DNA from 3 places in the Thalassospira sp. GB04J01 genome. Region 3 is predicted to be linked to each of the others. Evidence: predicted binding sites of a transcription regulator. Region 3 holds the regulator's gene; each other region holds the start of a gene.
What was found. The regulator PhoB, encoded in region 3, activates phosphate uptake and scavenging genes when phosphate is short. The targets are predictions, from matches to a motif close to TNTCATAAAACTGTCA.

Region 1 (10,696 bases), on a different contig from region 3:
GGCCAAAGGCGAATTCCTTGCTGCTGGTAAAGTACCGGGCAAAGACTTCCTTTGCGCACCGACCCCGTCAGAAAATGGTTACCTGTTCAACACCGACAGCTTTGCAATGTTCAACGTTTCTGGCGACGACAAAATTGCCGGCCAGAAGCTGCTTGCTGAACTGATTGTTGGTGAGAAGTTCCAGGAAACCTTCAACCTTCTCAAAGGTTCGATCCCGGCACGCCTTGGCGTTCCGATGGACAAGTTTGATGATTGTGCGAAAAAATCCGAAGCTGACCTCAAGTCTGCTCAGGATGTTGGCGGCTTCCTGCCGTCGATGGCACATGGCATGGCGCTTCGCGGTCACCTTTCAGGTGCCATCGTCGACGTCGTGACAGCACATTTCAACTCCGACATGACATCTGACGAAGCCGTCTCGCGTCTGGTCGAAGCTGTTGAATTGGCCAAAGACTAATCTCATCTGATCAGAACAGTATTGCTGTCTGAATAGCGCGCAGGCCCCGGATTTCCGGGGCCTGCTTCCCACTACTTTAACTTTTGAGGCAAAGGGTATGGGGGCTTCTCAAAGCACCGAAAGCAACCTGGCGGCCAGCATCCAACGTCATCTTTCCAAGATCGTGGTTGCACCGTCCTTTGCTGCGTCCCTGTTTTTCGTTTACGGGTTTATCCTGTGGACCGGCTATATGGCGTTTTCCAAGTCGCGCATGCTTCCCGTTTGGGATTGGGCAGGCTTGCGGCAGTACGAACGTCTGTGGCAGATGGAGCGCTGGCATGTTGCCATTGAAAACCTGTTTATATTTGGCGGTCTGTTTATTGTGACCTGCCTGTTTATCGGGTGCCTTTTGGCAGTTCTTCTCGATCAGCGTATTCGCGCCGAAGGCGCTCTTCGCACGATCTTTCTCTATCCGATGGCCCTGTCGTTCATTGTGACGGGTACTGTCTGGAAATGGCTACTTAATCCGGGCCTTGGCCTTGAAAGCATGATGCATAACCTCGGCTGGGAGAGCTTCAAGTTCGACTGGCTGGTAAATTCAGACATGGCGATTTACACCGTTGTCATCGCAGCCGTCTGGCAGGCATCGGGCTTTGTCATGGCAATGTTCCTTGCGGCATTGCGCGGCGTTGATCAAGACATCATTCGCGCAGCCTATATGGATGGTGCCAGCCTGCCCCGCATCTATTTCGGCATTATCATTCCGTCAATTCGCCCGGTCTTCCTGAGTGCGATTGTCGTTCTGGCCCATCTGGCTGTCAAAAGCTTTGATTTGGTCATCGCCCTTACCGGTGGCGGCCCGGGCTATTCATCCGATCTTCCGGCAACCTTCATGTACACCATGGCATTCCAGCGCAACCAGCTTGGTATTGGCGCGGCCAGTGCGATGATGATGTTGGCAACCGTTATGGCGATCATTGTGCCGTACCTGTATTCCGAACTGCGCGGAGGCAAGAAAAATGGCTGATATTCAGACCTATAGCCAAGACGCAGGCTGGAAAAACGTCGTACTGCGCGGGTTGCTGTATCTCGTTTTGATCCTGTTTGCGATCTACTACCTCTTCCCGCTGATTGTCATGATTTCAACGTCATTGAAGTCGCTTGACGAAATTCGCGAAGGGTCCCTGATTTCACTTCCGCGTGTCATCACATTTGATGCCTGGAACTATGCATGGAACGAGGCATGTGTCGGCGTGGAATGTACGGGTATCAAAATCTATTTCTGGAACTCGGTCAAAATGGCGGTTCCCGCTGTTCTGATTTCGACCTTCCTTGGTGCGATCAATGGCTATGCGTTGACCAAATTCCGGTTCAAGGGTGCAAACATCGTCTTTGCCCTTCTGCTGTTTGGCTGCTTCATTCCGTTTCAGGTCGTTCTGCTGCCGATGTCGCAGGTTCTTGGCAAGCTTGGTCTTGCCAGTTCGACCCCGGGCCTTGTGATGGTCCACGTCGTGTATGGCCTGTGCTTTACCACCCTGTTCTTCCGGAACTACTATGTTTCGATCCCCGACGAACTGGTCAAGGCAGCTACCATTGATGGTGCGGGTTTCTTCACCATTTTCTGGCGTATCATTCTGCCGATCTCGACCCCGATCATCGTGGTTTCGGTCATCTGGCAGTTCACCCAGATCTGGAATGACTTCCTGTTTGGTGCCTCATTCGCCTCTGGCGCAAACGCACCAATGACTGTCGCACTCAACAATATCGTCAACACCACTACCGGCGTAAAGCAATACAACGTTGATATGGCCGCAGCTCTGCTGACGGGTCTTCCGACGTTGCTGGTTTATGTTCTGGCAGGCAAATACTTCGTCCGCGGCCTGACCGCTGGTTCGGTGAAGGGATAAGCAAATGGCATCACTCACCCTCGATAAAGTTCGCAAGGCATTTGGCCCTGTTGAAGTTCTCAAGGAAATCAACCTGTCGATTGACGATGGCGAGTTTCTCGTCCTTGTCGGTCCATCAGGTTGCGGTAAATCGACCCTTCTGAACCTGATTGCAGGTCTGGAAACGTCCACGGACGGGGAAATCCGCATTGGCGATCGCGTCATTAATGACGTGCACCCCAAAGACCGTAACATCGCCATGGTGTTCCAGTCTTATGCACTTTATCCAAATATGACGGTGCGTAAGAACATCACCTTTGGTCTGGAAATCCGGGGCGTCTCAAACGCGGAACGTGACAAGGCAGTTGCCGATGTTGCGAAACTTCTGCAAATCGAACCGCTTCTGGATCGTAAGCCAGCCCAGCTTTCAGGTGGTCAGCGTCAACGCGTTGCCATGGGGCGTGCGCTTGTACGTGATCCGGACATCTTCTTGTTCGATGAGCCGCTTTCGAACCTTGATGCCAAGCTGCGCGTCGATATGCGTACCGAGATCAAGAAACTGCATCAGCGCCTTGGATCGACCATTGTCTATGTGACGCACGATCAGATCGAAGCCATGACACTGGCATCGCGGATCGCAGTCATGAAGGGTGGTATCCTGCAGCAGTTCGATACCCCGCAGAACATCTATGAGCGCCCGAACAACATGTTTGTTGCCGGCTTCATCGGCTCACCGTCGATGAACTTTATGGATGCGACCCTGCGCGATGAAAATGGCACGCTTTCGGTTCATATTGACCGCGAAGGCAGCCCGATCAGCCTTCCACTGTTTGAAGCACCGGAAAGCTACCGCGCATATGCTGGCAAAAAGGTTGTCTTTGGCATCCGTCCTGAGGCGCTTACGCACAAACGTAGCAGCTCAGACTCTGCCGACAGCCAGTACGTCAATTTCGATAGCAAGGTCGAAGTGATCGAACCGACAGGTGCCGACACCATGACCGTGATTGAAATTGCCGGCAAAGAAATCGTCGCGCGTGTCCGGCCAGACCGGGCACCAACACCGGGCGAGAGCATGACGTTCTCGGCCGACATGTCTCAGATCAGTCTGTTTGACCCGGATTCCGAGTTGCGGATCTGATCTGACTGGCGGGTGGTTCTGGGGGCCACCCGCCATTCTTCTTTTTGTCGTATGCCCAAATCGAAGGCGGCGTCAGAACATGCATCAAATTGCAGGTTCACGTAGATTGTAAACGGTCCCGCTGTGGGCCGTTTTTTTTGTTACCGCATTCAACAGATCACGGATTGACCGTAACCCGACGGGGCAGCGATATAATCACCTCAAGCCCCCTGCCCGGCATGTTGCGCAACGCAATATGACCGTCATGGGCATCAACTACGGTTTTGACAATCGACAAACCAAGGCCACTGCCGCCTGTCTTTCGCGCGCGTGATCCTTCAACCCTATAGAACGGTAAAAACACCTTATCCTGATGCTCATCGGGAATACCCGGGCCTTCATCGCGGATCGTGACCAAAACCGTGTCGGCTGTTGCCTCAAGACTGACCTTTGCCCGATGACCGTATTTCAGGGCATTTTCAATCAGGTTGGTAAAGGCACGTTTTAGGGTGCCCGGTCGACAGGACAAACGAATGCTGCGTTTGCCGCCAAAGGAATGTGGTTCATCCCCGCCGCCAAACACCGTATGGACGGAACTGAATTGCAACGGTTGAGGGCCATCAAAGGACACAGGGCGACCAAGGTCGGCGTAATCGTCACAGATCGCCTCAAGAACGGACACGAAATCAACGGTGCGTTCTTCTTCCTTCTGAATCCAGTCGCCCAGAAAGTCCAGCGCATCGTTTAAAAGGCTGTCCATTTCATCAAGGTCGCGCAGGACCGTTTCACGCAACTCATCATTTTCAATAAATTCTGCCCGCAGACGCAACCGCGTACTGGGTGTGCGCAAGTCATGCGAAATCGCCGCCAGCATCCGGGTTCGGTCGCCTAGCATGCGCGATATCCGTTCGCGTAAATCGTTATAGGCTGCTGCCATCGACCGGGCTTCGGTCGGGCCACGTTCTTCGACTGGCGGATTATCGACTTCATCTCCGTGATTGATGATGGCACGTGTCAGGTTCTTGAACGGTCCAGCCAGCAAATCAGCAAGGGCTGCAAACACCGCCAAAACGGCGGCGACCCCCATCAAAAACATCAAGAAAACAAGCGACGGCGACGAATAGTTTGCCCAAAGTTCATCATGGCTCACCAGAAACCGTTTGCCCGATGGCATCATAATTTCAACTTGGGCTTCCAGACCAAGCCGCGCAATTTCGCGCGACAGCTCGGCGAGAAACAGGCTGGGATTTTCGGTGGCCTCGATGACGGCGCGCTGTTCAGCACTTAGCCGTCCACGCAGAAAATGAACCTTCACCGAAATCGGCCACCCGGTGTTGGCCAACCTGACCGGAAGGGCAATGTGCTGTGCCGGGCGGGAGAACAAAAGCAACGTTCCCAGATCATCAGGGGGCAAAATCCGTAACGCCATGCCATCGCGCGCCGCGATATCGACAATATTGGATTCAAATTCGGGATTTTCGGCAATACGAAGCAATTCGCGGATGGTAAAGCCCAGTGTATAGGCCCGCCCGATCCGCTCGTTACGCTCAATGACATAGAGGGATGCCATGGTGCTGAGAATGGCGATGATCACACCGCCCAGCATCATGAGCATAAAGATGCGCCCGCCAAGGGTACGCGGTTTATAGCGGCGAAGATGGTTGCTAAATTCCGCGAACATACCGCCCATCAGCCGACCCTAAAGCGTTTGCGTATCTGCGCAGAACTGATAACCGATACCGCGCACGGTTTTGATCAGCTTGGGGTTTTTGGCATCTTTTTCGATTTTGCGGCGCAGGCGGCTGATCTGGATATCGATACTGCGATCGAACGGCAGCGAGCTTTGCCCGCGCACGATATCAACCAGTTGTTCACGTGAAAGCGCACGCTTGTTGTTTTTCACCAATGCCAGCAACAGCGAAAATTCACCTGTTGAAAGGTGAACCGCCACACGGTCGGCATCAAGCAATTCACGTGACCCGATATCAAGGGTCCATTCGCCAAAAATGATCCGTTTGGTTGGCGCGACTTCGTTATCAACCGGCCCCGCGGTACCGGTTTCAAACCGGCGGAACACGGCACGAATACGTGCCAGCAATTCGCGCGGATTGAACGGCTTGGTCAGATAGTCATCCGCACCAAGTTCCAACCCAAGAATACGGTCCGTATCCTCACCCACCGCCGTCAGCATAACAATCGGCACCTTGGATGTACGACGCACGTCACGGCACAATGCAAAGCCGTCTTCACCTGGCAACATGATATCAAGAATCACCAGATCGATTTTCCAGTCACGTAAAGCCCTGTGCATCTCATTACCATCAGACACCGTGGTGATCCGAAAGCCATGTTGCAGCAGGAATTTTTTCAAAAGCTTCTGGATTTCCTGATCGTCATCGACAACCAGAATATGAGGTTCACGTCGCGTAGTCAGAGTCCCCACCTCCCTATGGTAGACAGGCCCGATCAGGACCTTGGGCGGAGTTTAGTCGATAATGCCAACGGTTTGAACCATTTTACCAATTGTCGCTGATAAAAGAAAAAGCCGGGCTTTACCCGGCTTTCTCCAATGCGTTTCAACGCCTTTACATCCTGTGATGTGATGGACTATTTCAGGTCATAAACCTTCGTGCTGCCCGATACTTCAGACGCAACAACAAGCATCGCATTGCCAGTCGGGCTGTCAGTGGCCGCGACGAACTGGAAACCCTCAGGTGCGAGTTCACCAGCAGTGTCATGTTCCGGGCTGCCCGAAAAACGACGATCACTGTGATAAGTAACAAATTGCGGGTTGCTCGGGTTTGTCAGGTCATAAACCATAAAGCCACCCTGACGTTCCAGACCGATAAAGGCATAAGGCGTGCCGTTGACATAGCCCGACGCGATGCCTTCGGGTTCTGGCCCCTTGTCATCAGAACGGTTGTCGCGGCTGTAGTTTTCGGTATCCGATGCGTTAAATACATTTGCGTAATTTGCTGCCAAGTACTGCTCAAACGCATCACCACTGTCAAAGACCATTTGGCCATCGGCATCAAGGACCGAGAACGACCGCGCCCCATAGCTGTAAATCACATCGACGTCACCATCACCGTCGGTGTCGCCCTGTGCGGTTGTGGTTTTCAACCGGCCCAGATTTTCATCTTTCTGAAGGCTGCTTGCATTCGGGAAGGTAACCGGATCAAGCGTCAGCTTGCCAACACGCGTTTCTTCGCTGTAACCGTCGTAATCACGTGAATCGCCCTCGTTGGCGATCAGAACCCACGTTTTGCCACCAATCTCAATCGCATCAATGGTGTCTGGCATATACATGCCCATCACCGACCATGTGCGGATGTTGATTTTGCCATCCTTATCACTGGCATCAAACGCATGAACCGAATGATCCTTGAAACCAAGACCCGCGATGCGGACAACGCTTGCGGTTTCGATATCAATGATTGCGACCGCGTTGTTTTCCTGAAGCGAGACATAGGCGGTTTTACTGTCTTTGCTAACCGCAATATATTCCGGCTCGACATCCTGCGCGACGCTGGAGGTGCCGGGGTTTGATGTCCGCATGCCATATGGCAGGTCGGCATTATTGAGGAACGTAAAATCAACTGTGCGCACATCAGAATCGCTCAGCCCATCAACACCGCCTGACAGTGAAATGATCGAAACACTGCCTTCCGGATCGTTGGTAAAGGCGTCGTTCGGCTCACCCTCATTGGCAACCAAAACATGTTTACCATCCGGGCTGAATTTGATCATGTCGGGCAATGCCCCGACGGTAACAGCCGAGATGAAGTCGCCATCAGTATTGAAAAACACAGCCTGTCCGGAGGCCTGTTTGTCGGCATTTTCAACCGCAACCGCGACAACCCCATTCATGATCGCAACGCTGTTGGCACCCTTGCCCCACGCCGAAAGTGTGATGGCACCGACCTTGGTCAGTTCATCCGGGTTCGACATGTCAAGAATATCAATCGCCTTGTCGGCACCATTGACCACGAAAATACGCTTTGTTTCCGGGTCAAAGGCCGGAATTTCAGCCGCACTTTCGTCAAGCATTCCTGTCCGATATTCGCCCATCGGGACAATCGTGAGTGGATGTGCACCAACGTTGGTGCTCCCATCGGCCATCATGACACTGTTACTGGCGGTCCCGGCACAGGCACTCAGCAGTACGGAAACGGCGGCAGTTGCCAGAAGTGAAGAACGCATAATTCCCCCTTGGTAAATGGTTCATAAAAACAGACAACCTGCGGATTTGCTGTAACGGTTTGATGACCGAATGGTGACCGTTTCATAAATATCTTTCGGCAATGACTGCTCCAATCGGCGTGCGAAGCCGTAATAATAGTCAAACCGTCGCGTTGTCAGGACCCAAGCCAGACAGGATTGCCTTCATGCCACAGATTAACATCGCCGTTATCGGCGCGGGAATGGCCGGTCTAAAAGCCGCCAGCACGCTGCATAACATTGGAATGAACGTCACCGTTTTTGAAAAAAGCCGTGGGCTTGGCGGACGTCTGGCATCCCGGCGCACCGATTTTGGTCATTTCAATCATGGTGCTCAATATGTGACTGCCCGAAATCCAGGATTTGATGCATTCCTGCGTCAGGCAACCGACCATAAATCCGCGCGAAACTGGCGCCCGAACCTTCATCGCGGCGACATAGAAAGTGGATCGATAACCTCTACCGACCAGATCGCACAAAACCCAGATACCATCTCGCAACTTGATCAAACAGCGCAGACCAGCATGGTCGGTAACCTTGCAGTTGATTGCTGGTTTCAGGGGGCACCACAGATGAATAAGCTAATCCATCCGCTGGTGGATGAATTTGACATCAAAAAACAGCATCGCATCATCGCGATTGAGCCATCCGGCCCGCGCCAGTTCATGTTGCATGATGATCTTGATGGCACATTTGGGCCATTTGACGGTGTGATTGTCTCCGCACCCGCACCACAAACTGCGGATATTTTACGCCCGCTCAGCCCCCGTTTTGATCCGATTGGTGATGTGGTGATGGCGCCCTGCTGGGCGGTGATGGTGGCATTTGAAAAGCCGCTGCCGACGGCCTTTGATGCCATGCTCTATCCGTCTCCGGAAATTAGCTGGGCGGCACGCAGCACACAAAACGAAGGCGTCTTTCACCCCCGCACCCCCGACCCATGGGTTTTGCACGCAACACCACAATGGTCGCGCGACCATCTCGAAGAAGACAAAGACCGGGTAATTGAAAAGCTTCTATCGGCCCTTCGCACCGCAAGTGGTGTCAAACTGCCCGAACTGCATAGCATCGCCGCCCATCGCTGGCGCTATGCCCGTACGGAAGTGCCGCTTGGCAAAAGCTATTTGAACGGTATGAATGGTCGGGTGATTGCCGCAGGTGACTGGTGCCTTGGCGCGCGGGTCGAAGCCGCATGGCGCAGCGGCCAAACCGCCGCGCACGCCATGATGCAAACCCTGATTGGGTAGCGCTAACAACAGAACATACCAACATGCCGCGTAACGCAAACGGACAACGCCCTTCAAAGGCCGACTTGCCACAAAAGACATGCCCGGCCTGCAATCGACCATTTTCATGGCGGCGTAAATGGAAGGATTGTTGGGACACGGTGCGATATTGTTCGGAGAGATGCCGCAACCAGCGCTCACAAAAAGAGCGACGTTAGACAAAGCAAACGTCGCTCTTTTCACGCATTAAATGCACGCGATGACCACCCCCGGCAGTCAGCTACGTAACGATTGCAACTGTTTGACAAGCCCCGCGGTCGAGGCATCACGTGATGCAGCACTTTCAGTGCCCTGTACCATCGGAAGCAGTTCCTTGGCCAATTGTTTGCCAAGCTCAACACCCCACTGGTCATAGGAATTCACATTCCAAATGATACCCTGAACAAAGATTTTATGTTCATACATCGCCACCAACTGGCCCAGCGTAAACGGGTCAAGCTGCTTATAGAGGATCATGGTGCTAGGTTTATTCCCGGCAAAAACCTTTTGCGGGGCAAGCACATCAATCTCCGCCGGGGACAGATCACCACCAGCAAGCTCATCACGAACTTCTGCTTCGGTCTTACCGCGCATCAGGGCTTCGGCCTGTGCAAAGCAATTGGCAACCAGCTTTTCATGATGGTTCGACAACGGATGCAGCGCCTTGGCCGCGACTAAGAAGTCCACCGGGATCAGTTCGGTTCCCTGATGGATCAACTGATAAAACGCATGCTGCCCATTGGTGCCGGGCTCCCCCCAGATGATCGGGCCGGTTTCATAGGCAATTGGCTGACCATCACGGGTCACTGATTTACCGTTACTTTCCATATCGGCCTGCTGCAAATAGGCAGGCAACCGCGAAAGATGCTGATCATATGGCAGGATGGCCTGGCTCGATGCGCCCAACACATTGCGATACCACACCCCAATCAGGGCAAGGGTCACAGGAATGTTGGCGTCAAGCGGTGCTGTTTTGAAATGAGTATCCATCGCCTGCGCACCGCGCAGCAATTCTTCGAACTTGTCATAGCCAACGGCGAGGATGATCGGCAGGCCAATCGCCGACCACAGGCTATAGCGCCCACCAACCCAGTCCCAAAAACCAAACGCATTATCGGTATCAATCCCGAATGCCGCGACCTTATCGAGCGCAGTTGAAACGGCGACAAAATGCTTAGCAACGGCATTTTCGTCGCCCAATGCCTTAATCAGCCAATCACGCGCCGAATAGGCATTGGTCAAGGTTTCATCAGTGGTGAAGGTTTTGGATGCGATGATAAAAAGCGTTGTTTGCGCATCAAGGTGTTTCAGCGTATCGACAATATGCGCGCCATCGACGTTCGACACAAAATGGCATCGGATGCCGTCAATGTGATACGGGCGCAGCGCCTCATTAACCATCACCGGACCAAGGTCCGATCCACCAATGCCAATATTGACGACATCGGTAATTTTCTTGCCAGTATGGCCCTTCCACGCGCCCGAATGAACCCGCGCAGCAAAGGCTTTTAACCGGCTGAGAACGTCCTTGATCGCGGGCATGACATCTGCGCCATCAACCTCGATCGAACCGCCATCAAGATTGCGAAGGGCCGTGTGAAGAACAGCACGATTCTCGGTGACATTGATCCGGTCGCCGGCAAACATCCGGTCGCGCCAACCTTCGACATTGGCCGCAGTCGCCAGTTCGCGTAGGGCGACCATGACGTCATCGCTGATCAGGTTTTTCGAATAATCAACAAACAGGTCATCCAGTGACACGTTAAAGCGATCA
Region 2 (10,696 bases), on a different contig from region 3:
CATGCTGACCGGCGAGGGGTTCTTTATCACCAGTTTCGTGCATGAAGGTCAGAACAAGGGGCATGTTGCCTTTGCCGCCCCGTATCCGGGCAAGGTGGTGCCGCTTGATCTTGCGACCTATGGCGGGGAAATCATTTGCCAAAAGGATGCTTTTCTGTGTGCGGCGGCGGGCATTGATATTGATATCGCCTTTTCCAAGAAAATCGGGGCCGGGTTGTTTGGCGGCGAAGGATTTATTCTGCAACGGCTGACCGGTGATGGGCTGGCGTTTGTGCATGCCGGGGGCACGATCATTAAAAAGGAACTGCAACCGGGGCAAACACTTCGCGTCGATACCGGTGCGCTGGTGGCACTGACCCCGTCGGTGGATTATTCGATCAAGTTTATTGGTGGCTTTACCAATGCGCTGTTTGGCGGCGAGGGGCTTTTTGTCACCACCCTTGAAGGGCCGGGGACGGTTTGGTTGCAAAGCTTGCCGTTTGCGCGGCTGGCGGACCGGATTGCCGCAGCCTTGCCGCAAGATCGCAATAAGGGGTAATTCCCGCGTGCTGAGACGGACAATGGATCAGGCTGCTCACCATATGGTGGGCGGCTTTTTTTGCATTTTCTGGGTAAAAGGTAATACCAATTTCGACCATCTCGGCGTAGGGTGGGCGAAATCATTTAAGGTCGCCCGAGCAGATCGATGGTCCATCCCCACATTCAAATGGGCCATTGTGCGTTCAGGCAAACCTGATTGCCACCCGGACCAAGGGGGCAAAGCCCCGAAAATACGAGGAACGTCATGTCGGATCGTCAATATGAACGCATTGAAACCCCGGAAAGCCTGATCAGCACCTTGCGCGAGATGCTTGGAGATCGGCTTTCGACAGCGGCGGCTGTGCTTGAGCAGCATGGCAAGGATGAAAGCTGGCACGCGGCATCCCCACCCGATGCGGTGGTTTTTGCCACCACGACCGAGGAAGTCGCCGAGGTGGTCAAGCTGTGTGCGGCGCATGAGGTTCCGATTGTGCCGTTTGGCGTTGGATCGTCGCTTGAAGGCCATGTTGCGGCCTTGCGCGGGGGGATTTGTATTGATCTGTCGCGCATGGACGCGATTTTGGAAGTCAATAACGAAGACCTTGATTGCCGGGTTCAGGCGGGTGTCACCCGTGAGCAGCTTAATGATCATTTGCGTGATACCGGTTTGTTTTTCCCGATTGATCCGGGGGCGAATGCATCCATCGGCGGCATGACGGCGACCCGTGCATCGGGCACCAATGCGGTGCGCTATGGCACCATGCGCGAGAATGTGTTGAACCTGACGGTGGTGACACCCGATGGGAAAATCATCAAGACCGCCAATCGGGCGCGGAAATCATCGGCGGGTTATGACCTGACGCGGTTGTTTGTCGGGTCCGAAGGCACCCTTGGTGTGATCACGGAAATCGCCTTGAAGCTGTATGGCATCCCCGAGGCGATGTCGGCGGCGGTGTGCGTCTTTCCGTCGGTTGCAGCCGCGGTTGATACCACGATCCTGACCATTCAGGCGGGTATTCCGGTCGCACGCATTGAGTTTCTCGATGAAATGCAAATCCGGGCGATCAATAAATATTCCAAAACCGATCATAAAGAAGCGCCGACCTTGTTCTTTGAATTCCATGGTACGGATGCCGGGGTGAAGGAGCAGGCGGAATTTGTGCAATCGGTTGCCGAAGAATTCGGGGCCGAGGAATTCCAGTGGGCGACCCGTCAGGAAGACCGCAATAAACTGTGGGCGGCACGCCACAAGGCATACTACGCGTCGCTGCAACTTGAACCGGGCAAGGCCGGGATGCCGACCGATGTTTGTGTGCCGATTTCAAAACTGGCCGAAGCGATTTCCGAAACCCGTGCCGATTGTGATGCCAGCCCGTTGACCTGCACGATTGTTGGTCATGTCGGGGATGGTAATTTCCATACCCTGATCCTGCTTGATCCCAGTGATCCTGATCAGATGGCCGAGGCAAAGCGCCTTCATGACCGGATGGTCGAACGTGCGCTTAAACTGGGCGGGACCTGTACCGGGGAACATGGCATTGGCTATGGCAAGCTTGATTTCATGGAAGCCGAGCACGGGGCGGATACGATTGCGCTGATGCGTGCGCTTAAAACCGCGATTGACCCCAAAGGTCTGATGAATCCGGGGAAGCTTATTCCCGGTCTTTGATATCATCAGACTATTTATGATTGATGCGAAAAACGGGGCCTTTTGCGTCCCGTTTTTGTTTTGGTTAGAACCGGAACGACAGGGAAAGTGATCCGAACTGATCGGCACCGTCCTGTGCGGTATATTCGGCGGTGCGATACACATGGGTATAGGTCAGGCGCGCCTGACCCATGATCACGGCAAAGCCGATTTGCAAATCGCCGACCAGCGGTTCCTTGTCGACGGAATTACTGTCCTGGAACGTATTGCCATCAAGCGTGATATCACGTGCGACATACCGCCCGGCGACCCCGGCAAACAGATACCCACTTAGTGGGAAGCCCTCGGTATCGGGGACGAAGAAATCAGATCCCGGCAAGCTGGGGCGAATGCGCGGCGGACCGTAATCGGCAGGCAAGTCAAACCCCATGCGAAACATCGTGCCCACCTCGGCATTGGTAAAGGCATTGCCAAGCGACACAGCCCCGTGCGGGGTGGCATCAAATTCGATCCCGGCAATGTCGGCTTCAAACCAGCTGCGGTATTTGCGTTCATAGGTCAGGTTCAGCAGCGGTTCGTTTTCGATCTGATTGTCCCAGCCTTCGGGTGCGGGGCTGTTGATGTTTTTGTGAACGATTTTCTGTGTTTTGTCGGCGAGCGATGCTGGACCGACCACGCCCAGTGTCAGTTCAAGCGTATCAATGCGCGAATAGTTGCCGTCACCATCATTTTGCAATCCGGTATCGGACAACAGCCCGACCGTACCTGCGAGAATACCGGCCCAGGGACGATCATCGGGCTGGTTTTCGGCAATGGTGATGTCGTCGGGCGTGTACATGGTCTGGCCGAAGGAATAGCTGGTTCGAATGCGGCCGTTCGAGGCAAAGAATGGAACTTTTTTGGCAGCAGTGAGGAAGGATGCCGGTGCGGAATCCTCAGGCGAGATAAAGGCAAGACGCACGCCATTGGTGTAATGCTGATCACTGTTGGTCGGTGTGAATACGTCATTTTCCACCGAGAGCGACACCCCCCATTTTTCATCCGGGGTTCGGGTCGATTGCGGTCCGCTGGCTGTGTTTTCCTGCGCACTGACATGCTGCGTTGCTGCGATCAGGCTGAGCAATGAAACCGATAGGGCCGCAGGATATTTGATGGCTCTGGACAAGGGCATGGTGGGTTCTACTCGCTCAATCGGCTTTGTTGTTGGAATTTCAAACCAAATTCAATTCTGATTTTGCCCAATTTATGGCGCAGTGTCGCATAGTTAACGCATCCGTCCACAGTTAACATAAACTCAGCCGACGCGCGATTGTTCCCGTCTGGGCTAAATCGGGCGCAAACGTTCATCGGGTGTTTGCTGTCGTACAGGAAAAGAGCCCGCAAATCGTCGGTAAAAGAAACAGGACGAGGTTACGGGCTTAACGTCAAGCGCCCGCCCGTTTGATCAATCATGTGATCCTAGGGCAGGCGCCTTTATTAACGATGCTATGCGTGATGTCTTATGGCAGTTTAGGCCGTTTTGCGGCGCAGGCGCGCGACATCTGTTTGGCTGGTGTCAATTATTCCGCGATAGGCATGCCAGCTGGAAAAGCCCAAAAGCGGCATGATGACAGCCATGCCAAACAAAAACACAACCATGCCACATGCCGACAGGATGGCGATCACCGCCGCCCAGCCGGTCAGGACTTTCCAGTTTTTGCGAAATGCCGCGACACTGATGATAACAGCCGTGATGACATCAACGTCGCGATCAACCAGTAACGGTATCGACACGACCGAAACCGCAAAAACCATGATGGCCAATGCACCGCCAAGAATGCTTCCGGTGATCAGGAAGGTCATGGCGTCACGCGAAAAGAAGGTTTCCCATACCAGCACATCAAGCGATGGCACCGTGCCATTATAAAACAAGGCAAACAGCAACATCGCAATACGTGTCCACACCAAGAAGAACAGCATCAACATAATGCCGATGGCACCAATTTGGCCCGGGTTGCGGCGAAACCCGTTCAGGCTGTGCCAAAGGGTGACGTTCTCGCCCATTTCAAGGCGGCGACTGGTTTCATAAAGCCCGACAGCCAGAAGCGGGGCGAGGAGCATAAAGCCCGCCGCCAAGGGTAAGGTCAGATGAAGCTGCCCAGTTCGAAAGATGCTCAGGACCACAAGATAGCCTGCAAGAACACAGAATGCGCCATAGGCCAACCCGATGGCAGGGGCACGTTTGAAATCCCGCCAGCCTGCTTCAAGCCATGCACCGGACTGATCGGTGGTGATTTCGCGAATGGCGATGCCGCTTATTGTGGGTTCGACCGTATTGTTTGTCTTTACGATTGTTGTTTCGGTCATGGGTGTCCTCCCTGTCGCTTTGGCCGGTTTGATTTGGCCTGTCTCATTTGGCATGTCGCTTTTCGCAAAACGATCTTTTGATCTGCCTGAAAGTCAGGATTGAATTTGCTGGTGTGTAAAATGTATCATTTTAAAGGTGGATTTCCACCATCCAGTTGATTTTAAAGCATGTATAAAGAATGTGTGATGTGCCATTCTGATGAAATTGGGTTATGTTCCTGCATGCTGTGGGATTGTTTGGATTGGTTAAAAAATCAGATTTTAATCAGTCTGGATGCTTGACTGCGGCGTATGACCCATACAGATGACACGGAATGTGGACAATTGGGGCGATAAGACCCATCTGAACATCGGAAAACCAATCGAACGGTCTGTGAACAATCTCTCGCCATTTTCTATTGCGAGACGTAATACGAACCCTATGCTTTTGGGGCCTGACCCGAAACTTGAAATCGAACCTTAAAAGGTCGCTGCCCACCGGCAGAACGATCTTGCGAGCAAGCGGAGCCTGACTTTTGAAAAAAATCCTTGCCGTTATCGGCGCTGTGCTGGTCGTTTTGATTGCAGCGTTGCTGATCATTCCATCCCTGATCGACTGGAATGGCTATAAGGCCCAGGTCAGTCAGGCTGTCCGTGATGCCACGGGACGCGAACTTGTGATCAATGGCGATTTGTCGATGTCGTTGATCCCGTCGCCTGCCTTGTCGGCAGAACAGGTTGCACTTGGCAATGCGCCTGGTGCAACGGACGCGAACATGGTGACGATTTCAGAAGTGCGGGTTTCCGTTGCGATGATGCCGCTTTTGACCGGTAATGTTCAGGTCACCGAAATCAGCCTGATTGATCCGGTGATTGCCATCGAAACGTTTGAAGATGGCAGCAACAACCTTGTGTTCGATCCGGCACAGGCAAAGCGTTCCGGCCCGGATGCGGGGACGATCACCACGCCCGAGCCTGCAACGCCATCGACAGAAAACACCCCGGCTGCACCGACATCCGGTGATGATGGTGCAAGCAGCGATTTCTCCAGCGCCATTCAGGTTGACCGGCTTGAGGTCGAAAATGCCACGATCATTTACCGCACACCGGGCAGTGAGGAACGCATCGAAGGGCTGACCATTGGTGTGTCGGCCGATAGCCTGAATGGCCCGATGGACGGCGAAGGATATGTGTTTTATCGCGGCATTCCGCTGACGTTTGAATTTAACGTCGGACAGATCAGCCAAACCGGTCCTTTCCCGGTCAGTCTCAAGGTCGGTGTCGACAAGGTCGATGGGGGCATTTCGCTCGGCGGTAAAGTTGACCTGTCTTCGGACAGTCCCGGATTTGACGGCCAGATTGAAGGCAAGTTTGATGATCTGCGCGCAGCAGCATTGCGCATTGCCGGTGAGGGAGCAGACATCCCTGATATTGCCGCCAAGCCGTTTGACCTTGGCGGGCACATCACGGCCGATGCCAAATCGGTTACGTTAAATGATTTGTCGATCCGTTTTGGGGAAACCCGTGGATCGGGGGCGATTGCGATTGATCAGGAACCGCGTATGCGGGCTGATGTTGCGTTGCGCTTTAACCAGCTTGATCTGGATTCAATTCTGGTGCTGGCCGATGTCGGTGATGGCGTAAAGGCACCAGTAGCCGACACCGCATCGGGTTCATCATCGACCGATGCAGGAAAAGCATCCGATGAGGCGCAGTCCATTCCATCGCAAAGTTCGGTGAAATCGGGTTCAGCAAACGGGCCGATTATTCCGGCCGATCTGACAGCATCCATCGATTTTGAAGTCGAGACCCTGATTTATAATCAGACGCCCATTCACAATGCCCGTATCAACGCGGCGATTGCCAACAGCAAAGTCACCTTGAACGAGGTATCCGCCGGATTGCCCGGTGGAACGGACTTGGCAGTGTTTGGTAGCATTTCGGGTGAAAAATCGACACCATCTGCGGCACTTAGCTATGAAATCGCGTCGGAAAATATCCGTGCAGTGATCCGTTGGCTTGGTGTTGATGTTGATGGTGTGCGCGCTGATCGGTTGCGCCGTTTCTCGCTGACCGGCGGGATTAAAGGCACACCTGAGCAGCTTAACATTTCCGATCTGGACATGCGCATTGATGACACCGCCATTCGCGGTGCTGTGGTTGCCAATATCAGTGGTCCGGGACTGCCGTCCCTTGGCATCGGGCTTAAGCTTGATCGCATCAATCTTGATCAATACCTTCCGAGCAGCCCAAGTGCGGCGGGCAGCGATCAAGGTTCTGGTGCGTCGTCAGGGACGACTTCCGGTTCGGGGGCTGCATCATCTGATGGTGCTTCTGGTCAAGGGACTGCAGGTGGCACAGATGCCGATATGGTCAAACTGATCAAGGATGCCCTGGCACCACTTGACGGGATGGCAGCCAATTATCGGTTGTCGGCCGATGAGATCATTTCATCGGGTGTGTCGGTGCGCGGGATCGTTATTGATGGCAACATCAATGGGCGCAAGATCGCACTGAACAATTTTGCCATTGCCGATGCGGCTGGTCTTGCGGCCAGTGCCAAGGGAACATTTAATGGTGCTACGGACATTCCGGCATTTGAAGGTTTGGCCGTGCGCGTTACGGCCAAAACGCTTGAGCCGTTGGCGAAACTGACGGGGATTACCCTGCCGGCACCGGCCAGCAGTTATAAAAGCATTCAGGCCAATATTGGTTTGAACGGACCTGTGAGCGGGCCAACACTTGATCTTGATGTGTCCAATCCGTTGGCACAGGTGAGCCTTAAGGGTGTGTTGGCCAATATCTTTGGCGCCAATCCCGGCCTTGATGGCAAACTTGGTGTTCAGGCATCAAGCCTGAACCGGGCACTTGATCTTGTGGCACCGACCTATACCCCATCGGGGAACCTTGGGCGTCTGGCACTTTCCAGTACGGTTAAGGGAACGGCACAGAACATCAATCTGGGCGACCTGAAACTGGTCGTCGGAGCATTTGAAACGGCGGGGGACGTCAAGTTTGATGCGACGCAGGCCCAGCCAAAAGTCACCGTCAGCCTTTCTGGTGGCAAGCTTGCGGTTGATCCGTTCCTGCCAGCCGAGAAACGCGCTGGTTTGATGCCGGGTGCGGGAAGTGGGATGCGCAAGGCAGCATTTAACCTGCCGCAGACGGCAAGTGTCACCCGTGTGGATGCCCGTGATGGCACGCCGTGGGATGATACGGTGATTGATGTTTCGGCCTTGCGGTCGATTGATGCCGACATCACCATTGTCCTTGATCAGCTTGATTTTGATACCTACAGCCTGATGAAGCCCGACTTGAAGGCGGATCTTGTTGCCGGGTTGTTGACGATTTCCAAGCTGACCGGTGTGTTGGGCGGTGGTGATCTGGTGATTGATGGTAATTTCGATGCGCGCAGCACCGACATTCCCAAACTTGCCCTGAAAGGCACGCTGGATGGTGCGCGGGTTGAAAAACTTGCCCCTATTCAGGTCGCCAGTGACCTTATCAATGGCGGTATTCAAACCAAGTTTGATGTTTCCGCATCGGGCAATACATCGCGTCGTCTAGTCTCAGCCCTTGGCGGGACAGCCGATTTTGTCCTGAACAATGTGCGGTTCAGCAATGCCGATAAACGGTCTGCTGATCCGAAACTGAACTTGCAGGCTTTGCTTCGTCAGGGGCCGCAGGCCATGGTGGTTGAGGGTATTGGCAACAACGACATTCTTGAAACGCTTGAGGCCGATATCACCATCACCAACGGTGTGGCCAAAACCACCCGGGTTGAGGCAACCTCACGCGTGGGGACGGCGGATGCGGATGCGACCCTTGATTTGCCCAAATGGCTAATGGATACGCGCGCCGACTTTGATTTCTCGGAAAAAATCGAAGAACTGCCGCCGTTCAGTGTCTTTGCCAAAGGCAAAATTGACGATCCGGTGATTACTGGACGGATGGACAAGGTTGCGGTGAAGGTTCTTGATAACCTTTTGGACAAGGCGCTTGGCGGGGATGGATCGTCCGGTTCAAGTGGTGATTCGGGTAAGGATGCGGCCAAAGGATTGCTAAAAGGTCTTTTGAATCAATTCGGTCGCTAATCCCTGTCCTTGAGATTTTATCTTTGAAACGGCCCTGCAGTGCGGGGCCGTTTTATTTTTGGGACATTGCCATAGTAGTTGATTGTCACATAACGGCAAAAAAACCTTAACAAAGTGGCTCGGCTTCTACATGATCCGCGCGTCGATTCCCTTTGATGGTAACGGTTGATTATGTCGGTAAAGAAAACGGCTCTGGATAAGGACCTTAGGTGGCAGAAGCGCATGGATGCGGGGATGGGTGAAACCGCCTCGATCAGTGCGAAGCTTGGTCTGGCACTTGTGTTCCTGCTGGCGTGCAGCGCGTTTGTCGCCTTTCAAATGGGCGGGGTGCCGCAAAGTGGTTTCCTGATTGCGGCTGCCGTTATTGGCGGGTACATGGCGCTCAACATTGGGGCCAATGACGTTGCCAACAATGTTGGCCCGGCGGTGGGGTCCAAGGCGCTGACCATGGTTGGCGCGCTTTTGATTGCCGCTGTTTTTGAGGCTGCTGGTGCGATCATTGCCGGTGGCGATGTTGTCAGCACGATCAAGAACGGCATTATTGATCCGGCCCAGATGCCCGATCCTCAGACCTTTATCTGGGCAATGATGGCGGCCCTTCTTGCTGCTGCCTTGTGGCTTAACCTTGCGACATGGATTGGTGCGCCGGTCTCGACCACACATTCCATCGTGGGCGGGGTCATGGGGGCCGGTATGGCCGCCGTTGGCGTTGGTGCGGTAAACTGGCCGACCATGGGCACGATTGTCGCAAGCTGGGTAATCTCGCCGGTTCTGGGGGGAGTGATTGCCGCCGGGTTCCTGGCCTTTATCAAATTTCGCATCCTTTATACCGACGACCGGGTTGCTGCGGCGCGTAAATGGGTGCCCATCCTTGTCGGTGTGATGGTTTCGGCCTTCACGATGTATCTGATGATGAAGGGCGTTAAGAAAATCTGGAAAGTCGAAACGCCGGTTGTGATTGCAATTGGTATTGCGGCTTTCATCATTACCGTCTTGCCGGTGCGTCAGGCCGTTATGCGGGCCTCTGCTGATATGACGGGACGTCGCAAGGAAATTGCATCCCTGTTCCGGGTTCCGCTGGTTGTATCGGCGGCCCTTTTGTCATTTGCCCATGGGTCGAATGACGTTGCTAATGCGATTGGTCCGTTGGCGGCCATTGTTTCCGGTGTGAACAGCGGTGAGATTGTGACCTCTGCACCCATCCCGATCTGGGTGATGGTCATTGGCGCGATTGGCATCGCAGCCGGACTTATCCTGTTTGGGCCAAAACTGATCAAGACGGTGGGGTCGAAAATTACCAAACTTGATCCGATCCGGGCCTATACCGTCGCGCTGTCGGCAGCCTTGACCGTGATTATTGCCTCGGCGCTTGGTCTTCCGGTCAGTTCCACCCACATTGCGGTGGGGGCGGTGTTCGGTGTGGGCTTCCTGCGCGAAAGCCTTAGTCATCGTCGCCGCAAGATCAATCCGCCAATGTTGGTGAACGTTGGGAACGGGGATCAGGCCAATGAGCATATCGAAGCCCTGCGCCAGATTGATCCGAACGAAGCTGAGAAGGCCGAAAAGAAATTCCGCAAACGTCTTTTGGTGCGTCGTCGCTATGTGGTGACGATTGCAACCGCCTGGGTGGTGACGGTTCCGGCTGGTGCGTTTCTTGGCGCCTTGCTGTTCTTCACCATTCGCGGCATTATGTTGTAATATCAGAAAGAATAGAGTTTCGCGGCACGAGCCCCATTTTCTATGGGGTATGTGCAGCGATCTGCAGCGGCGGTCAGGGTTTTCCTGATCGCCGTTTTTCCTTGACCGCTCTGTGCCGTGGGCGTAAACACCCGGCAACCAAAGTTGTACCGAACCCGGTCTTGATCGTCGCCCAATAAAGTGGGCCGCGAGATTTGTTATGCGTGGGTCGACCTTATTGAAGGACAGGTAGATGAAAGCCATCATTTTCGGCATTCTGGCCATGGCCGCAACGGTTGTTGCATCCAACATTCTGGTCGAATATCCGCTGCCCGGCGTTTTGGCCGATTGGCTGACCTATGGTGCGTTTACCTATCCGGTGGCGTTCCTTGTGACGGATTTGACCAACCGCGCGCGCGGGGCCAAGGCGGCC
Region 3 (10,696 bases):
TGCAGAGGGCAACGGACAACATTTGTCCGTCTCGCCCGAAATCATTGACGCCGGGCGGCGTCTGGCAAATTTGCAAACCATTGCCAATGCGGCACTGGTTGTTGTGATGCTTGCGGTTGCCACGACCGGGATTGCGTTGTCCTATCGCAAGATTGATCCCGACATGCGTGCACGCAACAACGTTGAGCGTATTTCACGCTGGATCATGATCACCTGTTCGGCGATTGCGATCCTCTCAACGGTGGGAATTGTCTTTTCGCTTATGTTCGAAGCGATACATTTCTTTAGCAAAGTCAGCCCGCTTGAGTTTCTGTTCGGCCTTGAATGGAGCCCGCAAACCGCGATCCGTGCGGATCAGGTTGCATCGGACGGGGCCTTTGGCGCCATCCCGCTGTTTGTCGGGACGTTGCTGATTACCCTGATTGCGATGGCGGTGGCAGTACCGGTTGGTCTGTTTTCGGCCATTTACATGGGTGAATATGCTTCCTCGAAATTCCGTGCGGTGGCCAAACCAGCCCTTGAAATTCTCGCAGGCGTTCCGACGGTTGTCTATGGCTTCTTTGCTGCCCTGACCGTTGCCCCGTTCCTGCGCGACAATGGCGCGATCCTTGGTCTGGATGTCAGTTCGGAAAGTGCGCTTGCTGCCGGTCTTGTGATGGGCGTCATGATCATTCCGTTCGTCTCCTCGCTGTCTGATGACGTGATGTCGCAGGTGCCACAATCGCTTCGCGATGGGTCATATGGGCTTGGTGCGACAAAATCGGAAACCATCCGTCACGTGATTTTCCCCGCAGCCTTGCCCGGTATTGTTGGTGCGGTTCTTCTGGCGGTGTCGCGTGCGATTGGTGAAACCATGATTGTGGTGATGGCCGCAGGGCTTGCCGCGAACATGACGGTCAACCCGCTACAGGCGGTAACCACGGTAACGGTTCAGATCGTCACACTGTTGGTCGGCGATCAGGAGTTTGACAGTGCAAAAACCCTGTCGGCCTTTGCGTTGGGGCTGGTTCTTTTCCTTGTCACCTTGGGCTTGAACGTATTTGCCCTTAAGGTTGTTCAGAAGTATCGCGAGAAATATGACTGATATGGCATCTCTTATGGAAGATAGAGCCGCGGCCAAGGTAATCTCGGACAATCTGCACAAGCCGGTTGACTGGGACAGCCCGAAAATTGCCCGTAACATCAAAAAACGTTACGCCGCAGAACGCCGCTTTAAAATTTATGGCCTGAGCGCAATCGCGCTTGCGCTTCTGGCATTGTTTGTTCTGGCCGGGTCGATTGGGTCCAAAGGCTACACCGCCTTTTTCCAGACCTATGTCCAGCTTGAAGTGACCTTTGACGCCGCCGAGATTGATCCTGACGGCACCGGTGATCCTGCGGTGATCGGCAAGGCCAACTTTGACGGCCTGATCAAACAGGCCCTGCGTGACCGGTTCCCCGACGTCACATCGCGTCAGGCAAAACGTGATCTATACGCAATTGTTTCGGGCGGGGCATCTTATGACCTGCGCGAACGTGTGATGGAAAACCCCGGTCTGATCGGTCAAACCCGTAAGGTCTGGCTGATTTCCGGCGATGATTTTGACATGCTCAACAAAGGCTACATCAGTGCCGATGTTGACGAAGGCAGCCGTCGTCTCAATGACGAGGAAATCGCCTGGTACGACAGCTTGAAATCGGACGGTGCGGTGGAAAAACAGTTCCACAGCCGTTTCTTTACCAATGGCGATTCCCGTGAACCGGAACTGGCAGGCATCTGGGGGGCGGCTGTTGGCTCGCTCTATACCCTGATGGTGACCTTGGCCCTTTCCTTCCCGATCGGGGTGTTTGCGGCGGTTTATTTGGAAGAATTCGCACCGAAAAATCGCTTCACCACGATTGTCGAGGTCAATATCAACAACCTCGCTGCCGTGCCGTCGATTGTGTTTGGTTTGCTCGGTCTTGAGGTTTACCTCAATGTCATGCATCTGCCGCGTTCCGCCCCGGTTGTCGGTGGCTTGACGCTGGCGCTGATGACATTGCCGACGATTATTATTGCCTCGCGTGCCGCGATCAAGGCGGTGCCGCCGTCTATCCGTCAGGCCGCCCTTGGCCTTGGTGCTTCCCCGGTTCAGACTGTCACCCATCATGTGTTGCCATTGGCAATGCCGGGCATCCTGACCGGGACGATCATTGGCATGGCGCAGGCTCTTGGTGAAACCGCACCGCTTTTGATGATCGGCATGGTTGCTTTTATTGTCGATATCCCGGGCGGGGCGCTGGACCCGGCCACGGTTCTGCCGGTGCAAATCTATCTCTGGGCCGATAGCCCGGAACGTGCCTTTGTCGAGAAAACCTCGGCGGCGATTATGGTGTTGCTGGCTTTCCTGGTTCTGATGAACGGATTTGCCGTGTATCTGCGCAAGAAATTTGAACGGAAGTGGTAAAATGGCTGTTGTATCTCAAAGCGCAATGACGGCACAGCCGTCCGTCGCAAGCCCAAAAATGACGGCACGTGACCTTAATCTTTCCTATGGCGACAATCAGGCGCTGTTTGATGTCAATCTTGATATCGTCGAACGTCAGGTCACCGCTCTGATCGGCCCGTCGGGCTGTGGTAAATCAACGTTCCTGCGCTGCATGAACCGCATGAACGATACGATTGACGGTGTTACCATCAAAGGCGAAGTCACCCTTGATGGCCGCGACATCTATGACAAACGCATCGACGTTGTTCAGCTGCGCGCGCGCATCGGGATGGTGTTTCAGAAACCAAACCCGTTCCCGAAAACCATCTATGACAATGTGGCCTATGGCCCGCGGATCCATGGGTTGGTCAATTCGCGCGATGAGCTTGATCAAATCGTCATGACCTCGCTCGAACGTGCGGGCTTGCTTAAGGAAGTCAAAGATCGTCTTCAGTCGCCGGCAACCGGACTTTCCGGTGGTCAGCAACAGCGCCTGTGCATTGCACGCGCGGTTGCCGTCAGCCCGGAAGTCATCCTGATGGATGAGCCGTGCTCGGCACTTGATCCGATTGCGACTGCCAAGGTCGAAGAATTGATTGATGAATTGCGTTCGAACTACACGATCGTGATTGTGACCCACTCCATGCAGCAGGCTGCACGTGTGTCGCAACGCACGGCTTTCTTCCATCTTGGAAAGTTGGTTGAAGTTGGGGAAACCGATCAGATTTTCACCAACCCAAAAGACGAACGCACCAAGGGTTACATCACCGGCCGCTTCGGTTAAGCGCCCGCAGGAGAGCGATTTAAATGGCTGACGACAAAACACATATCGTGAGTTCGTTCGACGAGGAACTGACCCGTCTGAACAACATCATCTCGCAGATGGGCGGGCTTGCGGAAAGCCAGCTGATCTCTGCAATCCGCTCCATTGTCAAACGCGATTCGGAACTGGCTGAAAAGGTCATTATTTCCGATCATCGTATTGATATGCTTGAACAGGAAGTTCAGGATTTTGCTGTCCGTCTGCTGGCCCTGCGTCAGCCGATGGCAGACGATCTGCGTCAGGTGGTGACAACCCTGAAGCTGTCAAACGATCTGGAACGAATTGGCGATCTTGCGAAAAACATCGCCAAGCGCGCCCAGGTCCTTAATCAGATCCCGCCGATCCGCCCGGTTCAGGTCATCCCGAACATGGCGCGTCTGGCACAGGAAATCATCAAGGACGTTCTTGACGCCTATATCGAAGGCGATGCGGAAAAGGCACAGCGTGTCTGGGCCCGCGATCAGGAAGTCGATGACATGTACAATTCGCTGTTCCGCGAATTGCTGACCTACATGATGGAAGACCCGCGTAACATTACCGCATCGACGCACATGCTGTTCATTGCCAAAAACATTGAACGGATTGGCGACCATGCGACCAATATCGCCGAGACGATTTACTATCGGATCAAAGGCGAAGACCTGCCGACAGATGGTCGGCCAAAAAACGATGCAGCAAACTTTGCTGTTGTCGAACCGAATGAGTGACACTGGAGCATAGGAAGATGGACCCAACGGTTCTAATCGTCGAGGACGAAGCCGCAATCGTGACCATGTTGCGCTACAACCTCGAACGCGAGGGGATGCAGGTTGTCGAAGCCGGGGACGGTGACGAAGCGTTGAAAATCATGGCCGAAACCCATGTTGATCTGGTTCTTTTGGACTGGATGTTGCCGGTCATGTCGGGGATTGAGGTCTGCCGTCAGATCCGCCGTAAACCTGAAAGCCGCGATGTGCCGGTGATCATGGTGACCGCGCGCGGTGAAGAAGGCGATCGCATTCGCGGCCTTGATACCGGGGCCGATGATTATGTCACCAAGCCGTTTGCCATTGGCGAATTGCTGGCCCGTATTCGTGCGCTGTTGCGCCGGTCCGGTCCGGCGCAACCACAAGGGCAGTTGATCTATTCCGATATCGAAATGGATCTCGCCGCCCACCGTGTCAGCCGCAATGGCAAGGCCATCCATCTGGGTCCGACGGAATTCCGTCTGCTGCGCTATTTCCTTGAGCATCCGGGCCGGGTTTTCTCACGCGAACAACTGCTTAACGCGGTCTGGGGCCCGAACATTTATGTCGAAACCCGCACAGTTGATGTCCATATCCGCCGTCTGCGTAAGGCGCTTAATGACGTCAAAGGGACCCGCGACATCATCCGCACCGTGCGTGCGGCGGGCTATGCACTGGACTCAGAAACCGCTGCGTAGTTCACCCAAACCTGTTTTGGCGACCTGAAGATAGAAACCCCCATCGCGTTTTGCGTGGGGGTTTTGGTTTATTTGCCGTCTTTTTTGGCTTTTGGTGTTTTGGGGCCAGAGCCAGACGCAGGCTTAGCCGAGCCTGCCGCTTCGGCCTTGCGGCGCTGCGTACGCGGGGCCAGCTCATTCATCAGCAACATGTCAGCACGTCGGAACTTGGCGATTTCGGCATCAATTTCTTCTTGCGGCACATCGCAGGCCGCCAACACATGATCTGAAAGCCGCAACCCGGTTTCAAGCACCTCGGGAATGGCCGCATCCGCCCCACTGCGCGACAGCGGCCCGATATGGGTAATGTCCTGTGCGCGGGCAAAGATTTTCAAATGCGGATAGTAATGACGGAGCAGGGCAACGGCTTTTTCGGTCGCATGCGGGTTTCCCAATGCAACGACCGCAATTTTTGCTTCGTCTGTGTGCGCAGCCCGGAATGTTTCCGGTCGTGACCCATCGGCAAAATACACCGGTAATCCTTCGGCCCGCCCGCGTGAAACCTGTAGTGCATCGCTATCAAGAACCACATAGGGAATGTTGCGGGTTTTTAACAATCTCGCCAAAACCCGACCAACACGTCCGCACCCGATGACCAGAACATGCTGCTGGAGCCCCTCGGTTTCGGCTTCAATCGGGCCAAGCTGGTCGTCTTCTTTGGGATGGAGCTTTTCTTCAATGCGTTGCCCGATGGTCATCAATGTCGGGGTCAACGCCATCGAAAGGGCAACCACCGGGATCATCACCGCGACAAGATCTGGCGCAATCGCGCCATTTTGTGCGGCCAGTGCCAGCATGACAAAGGCAAACTCGCCGCCGGCGGCCAAACTCATGCCAACACGCAACGCCGACCCTTTTTCAAAGCGGGCCATCAATGCCAGAACAAACAGAAGGCCCGTTTTCGTGCCAATCAGCGCAATCAGCCAAATGACAATGGTGCCAAACTGGGTAAACACAATATCGGCATTGACCGACATGCCCACCGACATGAAAAACAGCGACAGGAAAACACCGCGAAACGGGGTGATGTCGGCCTCAATCTGATGGCGAAATTCGGTCTCAGCCAGCATCACACCGGCGATAAAGGCGCCAAGTGCCATCGAAAGTCCGGCAACTTCGGTCAGCGTGCTGGCGGCCAGAACAACAAACAATGTGCCAATGGCAAACAGTTCCGGGTTCTTAAGAAGCGCGATATAGCGAAACAGGCGCGGCAACAAATAGCGCCCGACCAGCAATAAAACACAAACCGCCCCAATCCCGGTCAGAATGCTGACCCATGGGCTGGTTTCGGTTCCAGCATCCCCTGCGGCCTGCACCATGATCAGGAACGGACCAACCGCCACATCCTGTATCAGCAAAATGGCAAGGGCGGCCCTCCCAAACTTTGTATGGAGCTGCCTATCGTCGGAAAGCTGTTTTAAAATGATCGCGGTCGATGATAAGGCCAACGCGCCGGCAATCACCACGGCACTGGGCACGCTAAAGCCAAGGACGGCCAACCCGGCAAACAGCACCGCCATCGAGACGCCAATTTGGAACAGGCCAAGCACGGCAAACCGCCCGCCAATCACGCGCAGACGTTCGCGCGACAGCTCAAGCCCGATCATGAACAACAAAAACACAACGCCAAGTTCGGCAACCGTCGCAATGTCCTGACGCTCATTGATCAGTCCGAACCCGAACGGGCCGATGCAAAAACCGCCAATCAGAAATCCGATGATGGAATTTGCCCGCAACCTATGGGCAAGCGGCACGGCGATCACCGCCGCCGTCAGGATCAGGAATAACTCGAACAGAACGCCGTGATGCATGGTTTGATTGGCCCAACACGCGGTTAAATATTTGAAATTACCAAGAATACTAGAATAACGAAAATAACCCCGCCCGTCTCATGGAAATCTGATCGACAGGCGGCAGCCCCCGCACAACAGCAGAATGCGTGACATTGATGGCTTTGATGCATGGGGACGTGATTGTTGTGACAATTGTCATGTCCTGATGACTTGCCATTCATCTTGCGGAATGCCATGTTCCGCGGGCCCAGATGGGCCTGAATTGGATGGGCCTGAATTACCGGTTGGGCCTGAATTAACGATATAATCAATACGAGCAAACACATCTTGGAACAGTTGATCCCTTATATTCAGATTATCGCCGGTCTTGTCCTTTTGACCGCGGGTGGCGAATTCATCGTTCGGGGGGCTGTTGGCCTTGCCCTTTTGATGGGGGTGTCCAAGGTTATTGTCGGCTTGACCATCGTGGCGGCGGGCACGTCCGCGCCGGAATTTGTTGTATCGCTGAACGCATCGCTCAAAGGTACTGCCGATATCGCGATGGGGAATGTGGTTGGATCAAATATCGCCAATATATTGCTGATCCTGGGGGCCGTGGCCTTGCTTAAACCTATTGCAGCAGGCCGTGTAACGGTTGTGCGCGATGGTGGGGCGATGTTGCTGGGCACGCTCTTGTTTATCGGGCTGTGCATGTTTGGCGTGATTGAACGCTGGGCCGGGGCGGTGATGCTGTGTGTGTTGGTCGCGATCTGGTACTTCACCTATAAGCACGACAAAAACATGCCTAGCCACGCCAGTAACCTGCACGAAGAAGAGGTCGATGAAGTCGGCGAGGTGCCCTCAGGCTGGTTCAAGCCGATCATTGCAACCGTGATCGGGATTGTCGCCTTGATGTTTGGCGCGGAATGGCTGGTCGATGGTGGTGTGACGGTCGCCCGTGAGTTTGGTGTCTCCGAGGCGGTAATTGGCCTAACCCTTGTGGCTTTTGGCACATCCTTGCCCGAACTTGCCGCCTCCATGGTTGCCGCATTCCGCGGACATTCCGATGTTGCGCTTGGCAATGTGTTTGGCTCAAACCTGTTGAACCTTCTGGTGATCATTGGCGGCGTTTCGCTGATCACGCCGATACCGGTTCCGGCTCAAATCCTGGCGTCTGACCTTTGGATCATGCTGGCGGTGACGGTTGCGCTTTTGCTGGTGACTTTTGCGTTCCGCAAACTGTCGCGCAGTGCCGGTGTGGTTTTCGTGATCGCCTATTTTGTCTATGTCTTCCAGCTGGTCGCGGCGTAAAAGATGGGTGGGGTGCGGTATTGGCCCCCAAAAACATCTGATGCAAAATAACGATGCCATGAAGTTTGATGTGACATAACGGGGCGATGCCAGAATGACGGATCATGTGCCAAAAACAGTATTGATTACCGGGGCCGCCAAACGCATTGGTCGCGCACTCGCACTTGATCTGGCGAACAACGGCTATGACATTGCGCTGCATTGCCATCATTCGCGCAAAGATGCCGAACATCTGGCCGATGAAATCCGCGCCCTTGGGCGACGCACCTGCGTGATCTCTGCTGATCTTTCCAACGAGGATGATACCCATCGCATCCTGCGCGAAGCCAAGGCCGCCCTTGGTCCGATTGGCATTCTGATCAATAACGCATCGACCTTTGAATATGATGACGTCAAAAGTGCAACGCGCGAAGGATGGGACCTTCATATGGAAGCCAACCTGCGCGCACCCTTTGTCCTAAGTCAGCAATTTGCCAAACGCCTGCCAGACGATTGTCAGGGCCTGATCATCAATATGATTGATCAACGGGTGTGGAATCTTAATCCGCATTTCATGACCTATACCCTGTCTAAAGCAGGTCTTTGGACCTTGACCCAGACCATGGCACTGGCCTTGGCACCAAAAATACGTGTCAATGCCATCGGACCGGGCCCGGCATTGCCTAGCACCCGACAAACACAGGAAGTTTTCGATCAGCAATGTGCGAAAACACCCCTGAAAGTTGGGACAAACCCGCAAGAGATTTGCGACGCGGTTCGATTTTTCCTTGCCGCGCCGGCCATCACCGGGCAAATGTTAGCCCTTGACGGCGGGCAGCATCTTGATTGGGCGCCCAGTGGCGACGATGACACGCCAGAAGAATGATGTCGGATGCGGATCTGACATCTGGCCGCAGATAGCAGCACAAGGAAGACCGGAAATATGACCGCAGGCCTCAAACAGGACGCCAAGATTACCACGTTGCCCTTTGCGGATTTGTCCCATACGGACCTCCGCCAAACGGACTTGCCGGGCACAGACGTGCCCGATACAGACTTGGCGGTCAGCCTGCGCCGCGTCTTTGTGCGCGATATGGTGATGCATACCTCGATCGGGGTCTATGATCACGAAAAGGAAGCCCCCCAACGTGTGCGGATCAACCTTGATCTGGCAGTACTCGAAGGCGACGGGGTGCAGAATGATGATATTTCCACCGTTCTGAGCTACGAAGATCTTGTCGTTGGTACCCGACGTATTTGTCAGGATGGTCATGTGAACCTTGTGGAAACACTTGGGGAAAAACTGGCCGACATGTGTCTTGCCGACAGACGCGTGCGCAAGGTGATCGTTCGGGTTGAAAAGCTCGACGTCTTTGAAGACGTCAGCGCGGTCGGTGTCGAAATCGAACGGCACAATATCACCCGTTGATTATCGTCCCGATCAGGCAAAAAATTTACTTTTTCACAAACTGCGACCATGGGACTCTGTGATTCCTCTAGGGCGAATCGTGTTTGTCCTTATGCACAAGCATTTGGCAGGTTGGAATCAAAGGGAAATATTCATTTTTTACGACTCTATTACCGAATGATTTCAGGTTGACAGTTTTTTTATTGTTTTAAAACAAATACTTAGTTGATTTGCCCAATATTTGGGCACTTCATAGAACGTTAAGACTCTCAAGGGGTGCAGACAATAGCCCCCGCATTACCCACATAGTTATCCACAGTCTTGGTGGACATCTTTTTTCCGGGGCGATTCCCTCTGTGCCTGTTGCGATGTTAATCTTTTCGGCTATGTTCGAAACGCCTGACGAACTGTGACAGCCGTCACAACTTTGGATGTATTTTCCTGACTTCGGAGACCCTTGATGAAGCCACCTGTTTCCTCCGACATGCCCGGCGGGGATGACGCCCCGAAACGGGAAATCGGATTGTCGCTTGATGGTGACACGCTCGAAGGTGGGGCCGCACGGGGTGTCGAGGCGATCAAGAATGCGCTTAAAACCATGCCGGGATCGGCGGGCGTTTACCGCATGCTTGATGACAAGGATCGCGTTCTTTACGTCGGCAAGGCCAAGAACCTTAAAAAACGGGTGGTGTCCTATACCCGTATCATGCAGGTGCCGCTGCGCATCGCCCGGATGATCGCCCAGACGGTGCGGATGGAAATCATCACCACCCATACCGAGGCCGAGGCGCTTCTTCTTGAATCCAACCTGATCAAGAAACTCAAGCCGCGCTACAACATCCTGCTGCGCGACGACAAAAGCTTCCCCTATATCCTGATCACCGAGCTCCATGACTATCCGCGCATCGTGAAACACCGCGGGGCGCGCGCCAAGGACGGCAGTTGCTTTGGCCCGTTTGCCTCCGCATGGGCGGTTAATAACACCATCAACCATTTGCAGCGCGCCTTTTTGCTGCGCTCCTGTACCGATGCGGTGTTTTCCAATCGGTCGCGCCCCTGTTTGCTCTATCAAATCAAACGCTGCTCGGCCCCATGTGTGGACCGGATTTCCAAGCCGGACTATGACGGGCTTGTTGATATCTGCCGCGACTTTCTGACGGGCCGCAGCCAGAATATCGTCAAGCAGCTTGAATCTGACATGCTTGCCGCGTCGGAAAAGATGGATTTTGAACAGGCGGCCATGTACCGCGACCGTATCCGTGCACTCAGCCAAATCAGATCGCATCAGGACATCAACCTCGAAGGTGTCGAAGAGGCCGACGTCATTGCCCTGCATCACGAAGGCGGGCAAAGCTGCGTTCAGGTGTTCTTTTTCCGATCCGGCTCGAACTATGGCAACCGGTCGTACTTCCCGCGCCATGAACAGTCGGCTGAAATTCCCGAAATCCTGTCGGCCTTTGTCGGGCAGTTCTATGCCGATAAACCCGCCCCCAA

Region 1: the regulator PhoB is predicted to act here: its motif matches at 7,692-7,707, upstream of AMM48_RS03025 (choice-of-anchor I family protein).
Region 2: the regulator PhoB is predicted to act here: its motif matches at 8,670-8,685, upstream of AMM48_RS14775 (inorganic phosphate transporter).

What each region holds. Positions count from the first base shown of each region.
Region 1 is NZ_CCDX020000005.1:311,981-322,676, forward strand. It holds gene AMM48_RS02995 (ABC transporter substrate-binding protein) at 1-454, shown strand, start outside; gene AMM48_RS03000 (sugar ABC transporter permease) at 552-1,460, shown strand; gene AMM48_RS03005 (carbohydrate ABC transporter permease) at 1,453-2,340, shown strand; gene ugpC (sn-glycerol-3-phosphate ABC transporter ATP-binding protein UgpC) at 2,345-3,457, shown strand; gene AMM48_RS03015 (ATP-binding protein) at 3,615-5,126, opposite strand; gene AMM48_RS03020 (response regulator) at 5,136-5,879, opposite strand; gene AMM48_RS03025 (choice-of-anchor I family protein) at 6,044-7,639, opposite strand; gene AMM48_RS03030 (FAD-dependent oxidoreductase) at 7,825-8,904, shown strand; gene AMM48_RS03035 (DUF2256 domain-containing protein) at 8,928-9,101, shown strand; gene pgi (glucose-6-phosphate isomerase) at 9,160-10,696, opposite strand, start outside.
Region 2 is NZ_CCDX020000014.1:11,258-21,953, forward strand. It holds gene AMM48_RS14750 (TIGR00266 family protein) at 1-538, shown strand, start outside; gene AMM48_RS14755 (FAD-linked oxidase C-terminal domain-containing protein) at 785-2,188, shown strand; gene AMM48_RS14760 (lipid A deacylase LpxR family protein) at 2,253-3,338, opposite strand; gene AMM48_RS14765 (DUF2189 domain-containing protein) at 3,677-4,513, opposite strand; gene AMM48_RS14770 (AsmA family protein) at 5,029-8,586, shown strand; gene AMM48_RS14775 (inorganic phosphate transporter) at 8,758-10,284, shown strand; gene AMM48_RS14780 (VUT family protein) at 10,517-10,696, shown strand, end outside.
Region 3 is NZ_CCDX020000008.1:263,718-274,413, reverse strand. It holds gene pstC (phosphate ABC transporter permease subunit PstC) at 1-1,084, shown strand, start outside; gene pstA (phosphate ABC transporter permease PstA) at 1,077-2,426, shown strand; gene pstB (phosphate ABC transporter ATP-binding protein PstB) at 2,428-3,231, shown strand; gene phoU (phosphate signaling complex protein PhoU) at 3,255-3,977, shown strand; gene phoB (phosphate regulon transcriptional regulator PhoB) at 3,995-4,693, shown strand; gene AMM48_RS06410 (cation:proton antiporter) at 4,762-6,543, opposite strand; gene AMM48_RS06405 (calcium/sodium antiporter) at 6,853-7,815, shown strand; gene AMM48_RS06400 (SDR family oxidoreductase) at 7,910-8,680, shown strand; gene folB (dihydroneopterin aldolase) at 8,738-9,223, shown strand; partial or broken gene uvrC (excinuclease ABC subunit UvrC) at 9,765-10,696, shown strand, end outside.